DNA from 2 places in the Carnobacterium gallinarum DSM 4847 genome. Region 1 is predicted to be linked to the other one. Evidence: predicted binding sites of a transcription regulator. Region 1 holds the regulator's gene; the other holds the start of a gene.
The links. The regulator HrcA, encoded in region 1, represses chaperone genes, less so after heat shock. The targets are predictions, from matches to a motif close to TTAGCACTCNNNNNNNNNGAGTGCTAA.

Region 1 (5,402 bases):
ACACGCCACCCATTGTTTCAATTCCTAATGATAAAGGCGTTACATCAAGTAACACGATATCTTTAACATCACCAGTAATAACTCCACCTTGAATCGCAGCACCCATTGCTACTACTTCATCTGGATTCACTGATTTGTTAGGTTCTTGGTTTGTTTCTTTTTTAACTGCTTCAACAACAGCAGGAATACGTGTTGAACCACCAACTAAGATCACTTCATCAATATCACTTGCAGTTAAACCAGCATCTTTAAGTGCTTGACGAACCGGAACTTTTGTACGATCAACTAAATCATGAGTTAACTCATCAAATTTAGCACGAGTTAAAGTCATTTCTAAGTGTAATGGACCTGCATCACCAGCAGTAATAAATGGTAAGCTGATTTGAGTTGACGTTACGCCTGATAAGTCTTTTTTCGCTTTTTCAGCAGCGTCTTTCAGACGTTGAACAGCCATCTTGTCTTTAGATAAGTCAATAGCATTTTCTTTTTTGAATTCTGCAACCATGTGGTCAATGATTTTGTTATCAAAGTCATCTCCACCAAGTTTGTTATCACCAGCAGTTGCTAATACATCAAAGACACCATCGCCTAATTCAAGGATAGATACGTCAAATGTACCACCACCTAAGTCAAATACTAAAACTTTTTCGTCTTTATCTGTTTTATCTAAACCATATGCTAATGCTGCTGCAGTTGGTTCGTTAACGATACGTTCTACTTCTAAACCAGCAATTTTACCAGCATCTTTTGTTGCTTGACGTTGTGCATCATTGAAATAAGCAGGAACTGTAATAACAGCTTTTTCTACTTTTTCACCAAGATAATCTTCAGCAAAACCTTTTAGGTATTGTAGAATCATCGCTGAAATTTCTTGAGCTGTATATTTTTTGCCTTCCATTTCAATTGAATAACCAGCTTCACCAATATGGCGTTTTACTGAACTAATTGTATTTGGGTTGGTAACTGCTTGACGTTTTGCAACTTCCCCAACTTGAATTTCACCATTTTTAAATGAAACTACTGAAGGAGTTGTACGGTTACCTTCTGGATTTGCAATAATTTTTGCTTCTCCGCCTTCTAAGACTGCAACTGCAGAGTTTGTTGTTCCTAAGTCAATACCAATAATTTTACTCATTTTAAATTCCCTCTTTACTATTTATTTTTTTACTTCGATTATAAACAATTTTATTGATTCTAACTGATTTCTCAGTGAATACACTACATTACTATTATTGTGCAACAATAACCATTGCTGGTCGTAGTACACGATCTTTTAAAACATATCCCTTTTGTAAAACAGTGACAATCGTATCTGATGCTTGTCCCTCTTCTACTGGTTGGGTTTGAACAGCTTGATGATAATTTGGATCAAAAGCCTCGTTTACCGGATTGATTTCTTCGATTCCTTCATTTTTCAATGCCGTTCTGAAAGTTGTCATGACCATTTCTAGCCCTTTTTTCAATCCTTCAGCTTGTGCATCGTCAATATCAGTAGCCATTGCGCGTTCTAAGTTATCAATCACTGGCAGTAATTCCGTAGCTAAACTTTGCGAACGATACTTAGCTGCATCTTCTCGCTCTTTTTGACCACGTTTACGCATATTTGCTAATTCAGCCTGTAAACGTAAGTACCGATCTTCCATTTCATCCAAAGCAACTTTAGTTTCAGCTAATTCATCCACCTCAACTAGCTCTTCATTTTCAAGTATTTCTTGTGAATCCGTCTCATTTTGAAGTTCTTCTACTACTTCTTCGTTGTTGTTTTCTTTAGTCACATTAAATTCCCCTTTTCGTTATTCTTCCATCGAGCGATAGTAATCGATCATTTTTTGTGAAAGCTCGTTGCGGAAAACATCTACTAAACCAATCATTCTAGAGTAAGGCATACTAGTTGGTCCCAATAATGCAATAGTTCCGGAACCATGACCTAATACATCGTAACTTGCTGTAATCAAGCTAAAATCTTGAAACAAGTCATTTTGCATTTCTTGTCCAATCCTAACTTCAATTCCTTGCTGACTTTGACTGATTAAACTAGCTAAATCAGGACTACCATCCATTAAGGTATAAATTGATTTAAATTTTTCTACATCCATCGTTTCATTAAAGTCTAGAATATTCATCCGTCCTCTAACAAATACACGATCTTGAGCTGCACGGGTAATGATATTGTCCACTACATCGATAATTCCGACTGGAGTTCGAATGTATTTTTGAAGTAGAAAAGGAATGTCTGTTTTCAATTTTTGATAAACTTCAACTAGCGGATGTCCCACTAACTGATCATTGAAAATACGAACAATCTTTTCCAATTCATATCCGTCAATATTCTTCGGCAAGTTAAAAATCTGATTTTCAACATGACCTTTGTCTGTTACTAAGATCGCCATTACTTGAACGTCGCTTAAAGGGACCAAACGAAAACCGGTTAGCTTACTGTCCTTTAATTCAGGTCCTAAAGTAATTGCTGTATAACTTGTTAATTGCGATAAGACTTCTGCTGATTCAGCAACAATCTCGTCTAGCTCATGAAAATCATTTCCAAAGGAAGACTTGATAATCGCAATATCTTTAGCAGTTACTTGATCAGGATGTACAAGATAGTCTACATAAAAACGGTACCCTTTTATTGATGGAATACGTCCAGATGAAGAATGTGTTTTTTGAATAAAACCTAACTCTTCCAGATGTCCCATCTCATTCCGAATAGTAGCAGAACTGAAGTTTAAGCCAGCTTCATTCATCAATGTTTTGGAACCAACAGGATTTCCATAGTCTGTATACAATCGAATGATTGAACTTAGTATTAAAATCTGTCTTTCTGTTAGCATGCATATCACCTCTTTTTAGCACTTAACATCAATGAGTGCTAATACAAGTATTAATTTACCAAATAACCTAAACATTGTCAATGAAATACCATCATTTTTTTTACTTTTTTTGCTTAATTTTAAAAAATACAACTAAGTATGTAGCCATTTCTACATACTTAGTCGGATTTTTTAGTTTACGTCCATTTAACCTTTAGCTACTCCAATTAAGACGCCTCCAAGAACGACTAAACAGACACCAAGATAAATAAATTTTAACTCTTTTTTAGTTTTCTTTTCCTTAAATAAGACTAAACCACCTAATGTTGAAATCACAACACCCATCTGGGAAAATGTAAACCCAGTTGTCACGCCAACTAACTGATTTGAAAATAGTAAAGCTAAATTTCCTAGTGACCAGATCACACCTGGAAGAATATTTAAGTATGTTGCCTTTGTAAATTGCTGTGCTTTATCTTTACGGGTCAAGAATAAGGCTGTCACAAAAATACCAACTGCTTGTGGCAGAATTGCATCCCAACCACTAATACCAAAAAACTTCGTAATCACAACATACAAAACAAGACTTCCACCTGATAACAACATGGTGACTGCGGCACTTAATTTGCTTTTCTCTGATACTTTTATAGGATTCTCTTTTTTAGAAGTAAAGGTTGCACCAACAATAATACAGCCCAATGCGGAGGTACCTAAAATAATCTGCCATGCATGAGTCCATTCATGAAAGATTAAAAATCCAAAAAGAGTTGTTCCTATCAATTGAATAGCTGTTAAAATTGGTTGCGCAAATGAAACCCCAACCTTCTCATAAGAGCTAAATTGATTCATCTGACCAATACCGCAAAAAACACCTGAAAAGAAGCTAGCAATTAAAATAGTCGGTGTATAATGTGGAGCTTGAATAAATAAAGCACCGGTTGCCAACACAAGTGTTCCCATTGAGGAACCTAATAATTGCTGTTTAGCATTTCCATCGGTTTTAGCAACAACTAATGGCTGGATTCCCCACATTAAGGCAGGGATTAAAGCTATTATAAAATTCATTCAGTATCCACCTCCAGTTGATTTAGCTAAAGTATAACAATGGTTGAATACTCAAACAAATGATATCCCTTAAAACAAAGATTTCTCTAGCTACTTAATTAACATTCTACCATGGTGCTTTTTCAATAGATTGAAAGATGCCCGCTTCAAAATAACAGATAAAACGTTGTTTTTCATCTTTTTTCAACAATTCATTTAAGATAAACGGAATATTATCTGGCATTCCTTTATTTCCAGTAGTAAAAATCCAATCAATTTTCTTGAAATCTAGAATTCCTTCCCGTGTTGCCTGAGGAACTGTATAAATAAAGTCAAAATCAAGTTCTGCACCGTACAATTCCAACCCACCAGTTAACTTACCATCTTCAAACCAGGTCATTTGTCCCCCATAAAAAATATCATTATCAGCAAGTTTAATCTCTGTTTCTTCATATATCTCACGAACTGCACATTCTAAAGGTGTTTCTCCTATTTCTATTTTGCCACCTACGCCATTCCAGCGTCCCATCCAAGGATTTTTTTGACGATTTAGCAACAATATCTCATCATTTCTTTTTAAAAAACATAATGTATACATTCTCATAGTGATAACCTCTTTCATATAAATAGGTATAGTTTAGTTAGTTTTTAATGGATTTTCATTAAATAAAAAGTAGGAATTTAATAAGTAATCGACTTGATATTTCATAGCTAACATTCGTAAATTTTGCAGAACAATCTCTTGTTCAATTCGATTAAATTCAACATCTTGGATATTTTCCTGAACGGTTTCTTTTTCTTCTAAACTAGCCATTTTTTTAAAATAGCCCCACATATGTTGCGCCGTGTTAGTAAATGCACCTGTTGTTATTTCATGTTTTAAAGCCTCTGCTCGTAATTTGATATACTTTTCCTCAAATTCATAAATTGTCTTTTGTTCTTTAAAAAGTTGGCGCATTTGATTATAGTGTGTTTGAGAATGAGCCATAACTAAGTATTTAGAGCGGGCCCAGTCTATTTGAATTTCTTGTTTATCCATATTGTATCATTCCTTTTCATTCAATCATCTTACTCCTACAACCTTAACAAAAGCAACAAAAAAATGCCACTTGCTGATTTAGCCAAGTGACCTTTTATTCAACTATTTTTTAGCTGCTGCTATCGCTTTTTCCACTTCAGCAAACCCTGTACCACCTGCTGAATTCCGTCTAGCCACAGCAGTTTCCGAAGCTAAAAATTTATAAATATCAGCTTCAATAACAGAAGCCACTGCTTGATATTCTGCCAAAGATACATCTTGCAGATAAATGCCTTTTTTCGTGCAATCTAAGACTAATTTCCCGACAATTTCATGAGCTTGTCTAAACGGAATCCCTTTTGTCGCTAAATAATCGGCTAACTCTGTCGCATTAGAGAAATCTTTTTGCGTTGCATCTTTCATAATCTCTTCATTAAAAGTCATAGTTGCTAACATTCCATTAAAAATCTTAAGACTTTGCAACACCGTTGAAACTGTATCAAACATCCCTTCCTTATCTTCTTGTAAAT
Region 2 (5,019 bases), 830 kb from region 1:
TTCAATGTGTAATATGTAATTGTGAAAAGACATACGAATCCATTGATATTGTGAATTTCACACAAAAAGGTTCAACAAATAAATTAGTAAAAAAGTAAGTGGAGGGAAGAAAATGCCAAATCAAAAAATACCAAAGGCAACAGCAAAACGCTTGCCTATCTATTATCGCTATTTACGTTTTTTAAATGACGCAGGAAAAGATCGTGTCTCTTCAACGGAACTTAGTGATGCTGTAAAAGTTGACAGCGCAACTATCCGAAGAGATTTTTCTTACTTTGGGGCGCTTGGAAAACGTGGTTATGGATACGATGTTGAAGATTTATTGAACTTTTTCAGTAAAACATTAAATCAAGATCGTTTAACAAATGTTGCATTAATCGGAGTCGGAAATCTTGGTCATGCCTTATTAAATTATAATTTCCACCAAAGCAATAATACACGAATTAGTGCGGCTTTTGATATTGATGAGAATCTAGTAGGAACTATCGCTAGTGGTGTTCCAGTTTATCCAATGAGTGAAATGGTTGAGCAATTAAAATTACAACAGATTGAAGTTGTGATCTTAACTGTACCAGCACCAGTAGCCCAAGAAACAGTAAACCAATTGGTTGATGCAAATGTTAAAGGAATCATGAATTTTACACCATTAAGAATTTCAGTTCCAGATGATATTCGAGTACAAAATGTTGATTTAACGAATGAATTGCAAACGCTGATTTATTTCTTAGATCACTATACTGCGAATGAACCAATGGAAGAAGTTTAAATCAAAAAAGAGAGAAAACAGTAAAAATCTGTTTTCTCTCTTTTTTGATTTAGAAATGGGTTTTATCACTAGTTCATTTTTTTAATTAGATTTGTTGTTTTTACTAATTTGAATAAAAATTTGCAACATTTTTGTTCCACGAACAAAATCATTTGTTGCGATCAAGACACATAAAATTGTGAAAAATCCCCAACCAGAAGTTGATACAAAATCAATCGCAAACCAAATAAATATGGCTGCTAAAAGATAGTTGAAAATAATTTGGCTTAAAAATCCATTTTTGCTCATTTAACTAAAAAATCCTTTCTGTGGCTATAACTAACATAACTTTTTTTAAGTAACAGCCTTATCCGTATTTTTTACACTAATTGAAGAATAAACTAGCTAAAACGGCAGTGCTATTCATTAATATATGGGCAATCATCGGTGTTGCAATATTTTTTGTCTTTGTGTAAAGATAACAAAAAACAAATCCCATTGCTGAGTAGAGTAAAATATGACCATCCATATGAATAAAAGCAAAGAGTAATGAGCTAATGACGGCTGCTCCAATTGCCCCTGTTAAGTCATAAAAGAATCCGAAGATTACTTTACGAAAAACAAATTCTTCCATTATTGGTCCAAAAATAGATGTAGCAACTAAATACAAAGGATATTTACGAATAATAGTTAAAATTCCAATTGTATTTTGAGAGTTAGTTGAGAAATTAAATAAATTGACCTCAATCATCATTGCCACTTGTTGAGCAAAAATTGCTAAGAAAAACCCTGCAATTCCCCAAATAATTACTTTAGAAACTGGAATTGATTCTTGTAAAGTCAAACTATTGCGGATAGTTGATTTACGATTTAATAGTAGCATAATAATTGCTCCTAAAGCAAAGCAAATTAAACTACCATATATTGAAAACTCAGCTCGTAAGTTTTTGGGTGCCATTAAAGCAATAAATATTGGAACAAATTGAGCCGCTAAATAAGTGATTAAAATCATAAGCGAAGTATGAACTGTTATTTTTTTCACGGGCATAACCTTCTTTATCCATAAAATTTTACTTAAATAAAAGTAGTTTGTTTTACAGTATAACACACTATCTCGTTAGATGGTTTAAAAAATCAGTCCTTTTAATTAATTTCAAAGTTAGAATAATTAAAATCAAAATTAAAGGGATTTTTTCAAAAAAAGAAGTAAAATTTTTAATAAAAAAGACAACAAATTACTTGCAATCTGGTTTGAATTTGATTATAGTAAAAGAGTAGATTAGCACTCAACTATAAGGAGTGCTAAATCAAGAAAAAGCAAAATTGCAGAAAGATGGAGGGATTTTACGTGTTAAAACCATTAGGAGATCGTGTCATAATTGAAGTTGCCAAGGAACAAGAGAAAACAGTAGGTGGAATTGTGTTAACAAGCTCTGCACAAGAAAAGCCCCAAACTGGAACGGTTATTGCTGTCGGTGAAGGTCGTGTGCTGGAGAATGGAAACAAAGTTGAACTAGCTGTTAAAGTTGGCGAAACAGTTTTATTTGAAAAGTATTCAGGCACAGAAGTTAAATATGAAGGTAAAGAATATTTAGTTGTTAAAGAACATGACTTAGTTGCAATTGTCGACTAATTTAAACAAACTTAAAATAAAACTAATTAATTATGAGGTGAAGGAAAAATGGCAAAAGATATTAAATTTGCAGAAGATGCACGTAGCGCTATGTTACGTGGTGTAGATGTTTTAGCGAATACTGTAAAAGTAACTTTAGGACCTAAAGGACGTAATGTTGTTTTAGAAAAATCATTTGGTTCACCATTAATTACAAATGACGGTGTGACAATTGCTAAAGAAATCGAATTAGAAGATCATTTTGAAAATATGGGAGCTAAATTAGTAGCTGAAGTTGCTTCAAAAACCAATGATATTGCAGGAGATGGAACTACAACTGCAACTGTTTTAACACAAGCAATTGTGCGTGAAGGTTTAAAAAATGTGACTGCTGGAGCAAATCCAGTAGGCATTCGTCGCGGGATTGAATTGGCAACAAAAACAGCTGTTGAAGAATTGCATGCAATTTCTAAAGTTGTGAATTCAAAAGAAGCTATCGCACAAGTTGCAGCAATTTCTTCTGATGATGAACGCATTGGTCAACTAATTGCAGATGCAATGGAAAAAGTAGGCAATGATGGTGTTATCACAATAGAAGAATCTAAAGGGATTGAAACTGAATTAGATGTAGTTGAAGGAATGCAATTTGACCGCGGTTATCTTTCTCAATATATGGTAACAGATAATGATAAGATGGAAGCAGTTCTTGAAAATCCTTATATCTTAATTACAGATAAAAAAATCTCAAACATTCAAGATATTTTACCAATGCTAGAACAAATTATTCAACAAGGTCGTCCACTTTTAATTATTGCTGATGATGTTGACGGTGAAGCATTGCCAACTTTAGTCTTAAATAAAATTCGTGGCACATTTAATGTAGTTGCTGTTAAAGCCCCTGGTTTTGGTGATCGTCGTAAAGCAATGCTTGAAGATATCGCAATCCTAACCGGCGGAACGGTTATTACAGACGACCTAGGTTTAGAATTAAAAGATACAACAATTGAACAATTAGGACATGCTGGTAAAGCAGTTGTGACTAAAGATGCAACAACAATTGTTGAAGGTGCCGGTGCAAAAGAAAATATTGAACACCGTGTTGCATTAATTAAAGCACAAGCAGCAGATACAACATCAGAATTCGATAAAGAAAAATTACAAGAACGTCTTGCTAAACTTTCTGGTGGAGTTGCTGTTGTTAAAGTTGGAGCAGCTACGGAAACAGAATTAAAAGAACGCAAATTAAGAATTGAAGATGCTTTAAATGCTACTCGTGCAGCGGTTGAAGAAGGAATTGTTGCTGGTGGTGGAACAGCTTTAATCAATGTTCAAGCTAAAGTTGCTGAACTTGAAGCAGAAGGTGATATTGCTACAGGAATCAAGATTGTATTGCGTTCATTAGAAGAGCCTTTACGCCAAATTTCTGAAAATGCTGGACTTGAAGGTTCCGTAATTGTAGACAAATTAAAACATGTTGAAGCAGGAATTGGTTTTAATGCTGCCAATGGTGAATGGGTAAACATGATTGATGCTGGAATAGTTGATCCAACTAAAGTAACACGTAGTGCATTACAAAATGCAGCTAGTGTAGCAGCATTATTATTAACAACTGAAGCAGTTGTTGCAGATAAACCAGCTCCAGAAGCACCAATGGGACCAGGAATGGATCCAAGTATGATGGGCGGCATGATGTAAGGTAAGTAAATAAAAATAAGGACTATCTCATTGAGTTGAGATAGTCTTTTTTAGTGGGGGAAAATGATTAATGGTACAACATATCATGAATGATTTCTTTTTTATTCAGAGTACTTGGAAAAAAGGTTGGCCAATTTTTCATTTCCGATAAAAGAACATCCTGGTTTTCATTTCCTAAATAAATATGGAAATGTGAGCTTTTTTGAGGTTCAATAATATGATCACTAAATTGAACATATTTTGGAGCTAGCATGTTTGTTGTCGTGGCTGTAAACAAATAGCGGACACCTTTTTTACCAGATTCATACGTTAGAATTTTATAGCCAGAATAGTCATACTGAGCTTCCTGCCACTTTCCATCAATTCGATAAGAAATAGTATTTTTCACAATATCAATTGCTTCAATTTCAGTTTGATAACCTTTTTCATAATATTCTTTGTATTCTTCAAAGCTTTTTTCTCCATCTTTGGCTTTTTCTTTAAAGACTTCATCAAGAGAGCCGTCGACTAAGTATGGATAAACAGATTGCCATGATCCTTCCCAATCAGATAATAGACGATCTTGAACAGCACTATCCTCAAATATCCCTTGGCTTGCAGATGTTTTTTCATGACTATGGAAATGCTCCTTTTCTACATGTTCACTAACCAGACTTGCTGAATTTTCTTTGGTTTGAGATTCGCTAGCTATAGATTTTCCAGTCTGTTGACAACCTGTTCCGAGAGATAACCCCACCAGTAGTACACTTATTAAAAATAATTTCATTATTATTTCCTCCTTTTTTGTAAAACGTAATTATTACGTTTTAATATTCTCATACTCATTTAAACTTGTCAATAACTATTTCGTTTTATTGATAATAGATAAATACTTATAGTTAGATAGAGACAAGCAAAGAAAATATATATTTGGCGCCGAATTTATGATAATATTATATGTGGTATTTAAACAGTGTAACATTGATTA

Region 2: a site for HrcA is predicted at 2,025-2,051, ahead of groES (co-chaperone GroES). Genes of this name have one in related genera too.

Annotation. Positions count from the first base shown of each region.
Region 1 covers NZ_JQLU01000005.1:2,969,892-2,975,293, reverse strand. The annotation lists gene dnaK (molecular chaperone DnaK) at 1-1,135, opposite strand, end outside; gene grpE (nucleotide exchange factor GrpE) at 1,230-1,775, opposite strand; gene hrcA (heat-inducible transcriptional repressor HrcA) at 1,794-2,831, opposite strand; gene BR43_RS18470 (GRP family sugar transporter) at 3,018-3,875, opposite strand; gene BR43_RS18465 (NUDIX hydrolase) at 3,982-4,458, opposite strand; gene BR43_RS18460 (YbgA family protein) at 4,492-4,893, opposite strand; gene argH (argininosuccinate lyase) at 4,996-5,402, opposite strand, start outside.
Region 2 covers NZ_JQLU01000005.1:2,141,699-2,146,717, forward strand. The annotation lists gene BR43_RS14750 (redox-sensing transcriptional repressor Rex) at 113-766, shown strand; gene BR43_RS14755 (YdiK family protein) at 848-1,054, opposite strand; gene BR43_RS14760 (CPBP family intramembrane glutamic endopeptidase) at 1,131-1,787, opposite strand; gene groES (co-chaperone GroES) at 2,094-2,378, shown strand; gene groL (chaperonin GroEL) at 2,427-4,052, shown strand; gene BR43_RS14775 (metal-binding protein ZinT) at 4,120-4,818, opposite strand.